DNA from 2 places in the Pseudoalteromonas sp. T1lg10 genome. Region 2 is predicted to be linked to the other one. Evidence: riboswitches for the same ligand, from Rfam matches in the RefSeq annotation. Region 2 holds a riboswitch; the other holds the start of a gene.
The links. Region 2 has a riboswitch for lysine ahead of dapA (4-hydroxy-tetrahydrodipicolinate synthase). Riboswitches for the same ligand answer to the same signal wherever they lie in the genome.
Positions count from the first base shown of each region.

Region 1: another riboswitch for lysine. It lies ahead of lysC (lysine-sensitive aspartokinase 3); the one in region 2 lies ahead of dapA (4-hydroxy-tetrahydrodipicolinate synthase).

Region 1 covers NZ_PQBV01000005.1:96,241-99,652, forward strand. Annotated here, with positions in the region: gene nhaD (sodium:proton antiporter NhaD) at 1-332, shown strand, start outside; gene C2M17_RS05410 (2-dehydropantoate 2-reductase) at 517-1,515, shown strand; lysine riboswitch at 1,758-1,930, shown strand; gene lysC (lysine-sensitive aspartokinase 3) at 2,069-3,373, shown strand; gene C2M17_RS05420 (4'-phosphopantetheinyl transferase family protein) at 3,342-3,412, opposite strand, start outside.
Region 2 covers NZ_PQBV01000004.1:28,953-32,364, reverse strand. Annotated here, with positions in the region: gene C2M17_RS02495 (TraB/GumN family protein) at 1-678, shown strand, start outside; lysine riboswitch at 810-1,000, shown strand; gene dapA (4-hydroxy-tetrahydrodipicolinate synthase) at 1,129-2,025, shown strand; gene C2M17_RS02485 (2,3,4,5-tetrahydropyridine-2,6-dicarboxylate N-succinyltransferase) at 2,033-2,773, shown strand; gene C2M17_RS02480 (PLP-dependent decarboxylase) at 2,773-3,412, shown strand, end outside.

The DNA of each region.
Region 1 (3,412 bases), on a different contig from region 2:
TGCTGGCCCAGTTTACTCATCTGTATGAGGTGTTAGCGCCAAGTCAGGCCAACTACCTGATGGGTCTACTGTCGGCAGCGGTCGATAACGTACCTTTAACCGCGGCACTGCTTAAAGCAGATATTCATATGGATACGCAAAACTGGCTGGCATTTACCTATGCGACCGGTGTAGGTGGCTCCATGTTAGTAATAGGCTCGGCGGCGGGTATTATCGCCATGAGCAAGGTGCGCGATTTAACCTTCGGTAGCTACCTGCGTAATAGCTTCTATCTTTTGATAGCTTATTCTGTGGGTTATGTGGGCGCTTTCTACATGGGTTCATTCGTGTAACGGCGACGGCATCCGCATTTTCTTTAAAGACCATCTAGGCTTAAACCCAGGTGGTCTTTTTGTTTCTGCCGTTGCTCATACACATTAGTACAATTAAAATTCTATCGATCATTGCCGCGAGCTTAAACTTACAGCACTATGAACATATCAGGTAACTTATTGACCAGGTTAATAAAGGTGACTTATGCGTATTGCGGTTTTTGGTGCCGGTTCAACGGGGTGTTATTTGGGCGCGTTATTAAGCGCGGCACAGCTTGATGTATCCCTGATATGCCGGGCACGGATTAAAGACGCCATTATTGCTAATGGCGGCATTCATATCAGTGACTACCAGGGGCTGGATAAAACTGTGATGCCGGATGAGCTTATCACCGAGCCTGGCGAGCAGCTGTTTGATGTGGTTTTTGTCACTTTGAAGTGCCATCAATTGCCCCAGGCACTGCCCCAACTGCTGGCTATAACCCATAAGTCTTCCGAGCTGGTCTTTATGCAAAATGGCCTAGGTAGCTTTGAGGCAATCCAAGATAGGCTAGCGGAGCGCACCTGTGTGTTTGGCATTACCCCGTTTAACGTATTGCAACAGGGCGCGCATTTTCATAAGGGCACCGAGGGCGAATTTGTATTTGCTAAAACCCCAGGCACGGAGCATATCGCCAAGACTTTGCGTGAGCACGGCTTTAACTGCGAATTAAAGGCGCAGATGACGCCAGTGATCTACGGCAAGCTGCTGTTAAACCTTAATAACGCCCTTAATGCGGTGGCGGATATGCCCATCAAGCAGGAGCTGGAAAATAAAGCCCTAAGACGTGTGTTAGCGGCGGCCATGAAGGAATGGCTGGCGGTATGTAAGGCCATGAATATTGAGCTGGCGCAATTTACCAAGGTTAAACCTGCCTTAGTGCCCCGTGTGTTGAGCTTACCCAATTGGTTATTTAGGCGCCTTGCCTCTGCCATGTTGGATATCGACCCCAAGGCGCGCTCGTCCATGTGGGAAGATATTCAGGCGGGACGCAAAACGGAAATCGCCTATCTCAACGGCGCCGTGGTCGCACTTGGTCAGCGCCACGGGGTAGCCACTCCCGTAAATTCGGCCATTGTTGCCTGTATTGAAAAGTTAGAGCGGGGCGGTGTTGTTAAGCTTGCCGATTTGCTGCTGGCCAGGAATACCAATTCACTTAAATAGCTAATCATTCTAGCGGGCTAAATATCATGCTCACTGTGTTGGAATTTTTCGATGTAGAATAACTACATAAGAAAAATTCCGCCTTGTGATCATATCAATTATCCAGCGCTATCTCTGATCACATACTTAACAGAATTGGTATAAGCAAAAATTAAGTGCCCATGCTCGACCTAAGGGTGATTGACATCCAGCCATCCAAACGTTAAATTCCTAGCTCGGGTTTGCGGCTCATGCCGTAAATCTGTAGCAGAAGAGGTGCGATAGCTAGGTAGTAGACGCGAGGCAGACGTAGGCCAACGACCGTTTATGAGGGAGACTATCGCCGAGGAAGTACATTGCTCGTCACAATGGCTTTCGGTTCTTGAGGCTGAATCCTCGGAACTGTCACCTGTTTGGGTGGAGGGCTTCTGGCAATGGACATACCTTTCTTTTAGTCTTGCCAAGTTCTCCTGATTGTATTTGAAAAATAAGCTATTTTTCATCTCGGAGAGAAAATGAATCAGGAATTTACCGTCGCCAAATCGGCGGCACCTCAGTAGCCGATCATGAAGCGATGAGCCGTTGTGCCGGTATTATTGCTGCCGACTCACACGTGCGCATCGTGGTTGTTAGTGCCAGCGCCGGGGTTACCAATCATCTGGTGGCCTTGTGTCAAACCGGGCTTAGCAATGAAGAGCGCCAAGCGCATATTGATGGTGTTATTGCCATCCAACTCAATATTATTGAGTGCCTGAGTCTGGATGCGGATCTTGCCCATGGCTTCGATACTACCCTCAATGATTTTAAACACAGCGCCTCGAACTCTACGCAAAACGTGCCACTAACCAATGTCCAGCGCGATGAGTTGCTTAGTTTCGGCGAGCGTTTATCTTCGTATTTATTTACCCAGGTGCTGCGTGATAAAGGCGTGGCCTCAAGTCGCTTTGACGTGCGATCGGTACTTAAAACCGACAGCCAGTTTGGTAAAGCGCAACCGGATATCACCCAAACCCGAATTAGGGCCCAGGCTGAGTTGGTGCCACTGCTTAGCGAGCAGGTGGTGGTGACTCAGGGCTTTATCGGCTCAGATGAATACGGTGAAACCACCACCTTGGGCCGTGGCGGCTCGGACTACAGCGCGGCCCTGTTGGCGGAGGCCTGTGGTGCCAGTAATATTCATATTTGGACCGATGTAATAGGTATATACAGCACAGATCCGCGTTTGTGTAATAAGGCCAAGCCGATTGCCCACCTGACCTTTGACGAGGCCGCGGAAATGGCAACCTTCGGCGCCAAGGTATTACACCCGGCGACTATTTTACCGGCTGCGCGCAGCGGTATTGGCGTATTTGTGGGCTCCAGCCAGGACCCGCAAGGGGGTGGTACCTGGATTGAGAAGGTGCCCAGTAGTGAATTGATCGCCGGCGTACGCGCCGTGACGCAGCGCAAGAACCAGCTGCTATTGACGCTGAAAAGCCCGGAAATGCTCTTGGCCAGTGGTTTCTTGGCGCGGGTGTTTACTATCCTCAGCGAATATAAAATTTCTGTTGATCTGGTCACGACTTCTGAGATCAGCGTTGCCGTTACCCTGGATAATGCGCCGAACGCCAGTCGCCCCGAGCTTGATCAGGAAGCGCTGGAGCGTTTAGGTGAGTTTTGTCATGTCAGCGTGGAAACCAATCTTGCCTTGGTGGCCCTAATTGGCTCTGAGATTCAGCTGCGCCAAAGCGAGCTAAATCTGATGCGGGTGCTGAGCGGCTTTGATATTCGCCTGATCTGTCATGGCGCTTCAAAGCACAACCTGTGCTTCTTGGTAGAGCAAGGACAATCGGATCAGGTGGTGCAGGCTATTCACCAGCAGCTGCTGGAGCAAGCCTGATCACTTCTACCTCGGTTTTGGCGGTGATCAAACTAAGAT
Region 2 (3,412 bases):
GCTGTGGTGGTGGAAGTTGATTTAACTGCCCTGTCTGCGGTGCAAATTCAACAGCGCTCCATGCCGTTTTTAATGCTGCAAAATGGCCGTACTCTGGACTCGGAGCTAAGCCCGCAAAGCTACCAGAAGCTGGACCAATACTTTGGCGAAAAAAATATTAATATCAAGATGTTTTCCTCGTTAAAACCCTGGGCCGTGCTACTGACAATGATGCAGATTGAGCTGCAAAATGCCGGTTATTCAGACGAATTCGGCATAGATAAGCAAGTACTGGCCAGCGCCAAACAAAAAAACAAGGCCATTATCGAGCTGGAATCTCTCGAACAACAACTGGAAATGTTTACCGTACTAGAAGAGCATTCGGACCTCATGGTTGCCGATACCTTCCGCCAGCTCAATCAATTTGATGAGAGTTTTTTACGTCTGATCAACGGCTGGAAAAAGGGCGAAACATCCGTGCTCACCGAGGCCTATGAACAGTCCTTTGACGACTCCGAATATGGCCAGCTTAATGAACATGTACTCTTAATTGAGCGCAACCATAAGTGGATAAAAAAATTGGAAAAAACACTGCAGGAGCAATCATTATTTATCGCCGTTGGCGCCCTGCATCTGGGTGAAGAAAACGGCTTAATCAAGCTGCTACAGGCACAAGGTTTTAAGGTCTCGCGCATCTAATTTCAAACCCATGCGCGCCAAACAACATGGGGAGGCGTGAAAATTTGTGTCGCCATGGGCGTTGACAGCGTGGCATGGAAAGTGTTTGAATAAAAAAGCACCCTATTGATTCGGCCATTTAGATGGCCGCAAGGGCTAGAAGAGGTGCGTCATCCAGGTAGTTATGATGAGGAGAGCAAACTCCAACGACTCATAATGAGGGGGATGTACGCCGAGAGGTGAGGTAAATTGCTTAATACTCCCTCGGGCGCTTGGGTTGAATCCCGGCGACTGTCACCAATAGCACACATTGCTATATATTTGGTGGAGAGCTTCTGGTCTTAACATAACAGGCCGGCAGGCTTTGTTACGTCTAAGCCCATTCGCTCTTCGAATTTAACCTGTTCGAGTCGGCGAATGCGGAAACCACTTCCCTTTGTTGCTCTCGAACTCGCACTAAGTTCGGATGAGATGACAACTACTCAATCGTTATCACACACTGTGCTGTGGACAGCACTGATCACCCCGCTGCTTGAAGATGGCAGCATAGATTTTGACGCCCTAAGCGCGCTGGCACAAGAACAAGCGGCAGCCGGTAATGGCGTGCTGATCCTGGGCTCTACTGGCGAAGCCCTGGCCCTGGATGTGGCCGAGCAACAAGCCGTGGTGCAACACATTTGCGCCCTGGAACTAAACACCCCGATTATGGTCGGTGTAGGTGGCTACAACCTTGAAGCACAGCGCCAATGGCTGGCCTTCTGTAATGACTACCCGATAGACGCTTATTTGCTTGGCGCTCCCTTGTATGCCAAGCCCGGTCCGGTAGGACAAGAGCTCTGGTTTCGCGCTCTGCTTGATGCCAGCAAACACCCCTGCATGCTTTACAACGTCCCCGGCCGCGCCGCGGTCAGCCTGGACCCACAGGTACTCGGCAAGTTGCAAGATCACCCGCGCTGCTGGGCACTGAAAGAAGCCAGCGGCAGCATCGACTGCTTTGAGCAATATCGTCTTGCGGCACCGCAACTGGCTATTTTTAGCGGCGACGATGCATTGATCCCCTATTACGCTCAGGCCGGCGCCGCCGGTTTGGTCTCGGTTGCTGCCAACGTGTGGCCGCAAGCAACGCACCGTTTTGTGCAGTTAAGCCTGCAAGGGCAAAGCCACAATGCCTTTTTGCATTGGCGCGAGGCGGTGGCGGCGCTCTTTCATGTCAGCAACCCTATTCCGACAAAGTGCTTGTTACACGCCCTTGGGCGCATCAATACGCCAACTCTGCGCGCCCCGTTAACTCATGCGGAGCTAAGCGATTTACAACCACTTTTACGCGTACACGACAGCATCACATCTTGGCATTCAACACAGGTTTAATATTTTCATGAGCTGGTTAGAACTTCTTAATAATTTAGAAACGGGCGCCGTTCGCGCCGCATCACAAGACGAAAATGGTCAATGGCAGGCCAATATCGAGGTTAAGCAAGGCATTCTTGAAGCCTTTAAAAACGGCACCAATACCGAATTCCCCGGCGGTTTTGTCGATAAAGACAACCTGGCACCGCGCGGTTTTAGCGCCGAAGACAATGTTCGCATGGTACCGGGCGGTACCTCGGTGCGTCGCGGCGCCTATGTGGCCCCTGGCACCATCATAATGCCACCGGCCTATGTCAATATTGGCGCCTTTGTCGATGAAGGCACCATGGTCGACAGCCATGCGCTTGTGGGCTCTTGTGCTCAGGTGGGTAAAAATGTGCACCTTAGCGCCGCGGTGCAACTCGGTGGCGTATTAGAGCCTATCGGTGCCAGCCCTGTGGTGATCGAAGACGACGCCTTTATTGGCGCCGGCTGCGTTATCGTTGAAGGCGTGGTCGTGAAAAAAGGCGCAGTACTGGCGCCGGGTGTGCGCCTAAGTGCCACCATTCCGGTGTACGACTGTGTCAATGAGCGCCAGCTCAACAAGGGGGAACCCATCCCGGAAAACGCCATAGTGATCCCGGGCTCACGTCCAAGCTCAAGCGCCTGGGGGCGTGAACAAGGCCTGTCGATGAGTTGTGCCCTAATCGTGAAATACCGCGATGAGCAAAGCGATGCATCACTCGCGCTGGAAGAGGTATTACGCTAATGCTTCCTGTCGGTACCGAATTGCAAACGCACCTTGAGTGCATCGCCCAAGAGCAGATGGAGCCATGCTTTGTCTACGATCTTGACGCCTTACGCCAGCACCTGGATAAGCTGATGGCCCAAGACGTGGTCAAGCTCTGGTATGCGGTAAAGGCCAACCCCTTGTCGCGTATTATCCGCACCCTGGCCAAAGCGGGCTTTCAGTTTGACGTGGCCAGCAGTGGCGAATTGCATCAGGTACTGGCACAACAAATTAACCCGGAGCAGGTGTTGAATACCGGCCCGGCGAAATCAAAGCGACAAATCGATGAGTTTATCGCCCTTGGCGTGCGCACCTTTGTGGCGGAAAGCCTTAATCAGGTGCGCTGGCTAAACCAAGCGGCACAGACGCATAAGGTACAGCTTAAGCTGCTACTGCGGGTGCAATTGCGCTGGCCCAAGGGTGAAAAAAACCCCTTGGGCGGTGATACCCTCACCCCTTTTGGTCTCGACCCGCAGCAGTGGTACGGTCTGTATCTAGCGGACTATCCGGCACTGACCTGTATCGGCGTGCATATTTTCCAATGGGGCAATATGCTTAGCGCCGACAAGCTATTACATCTGTGGCAACAAATGCTACCGCCACTTCAGGCCCTAAGTG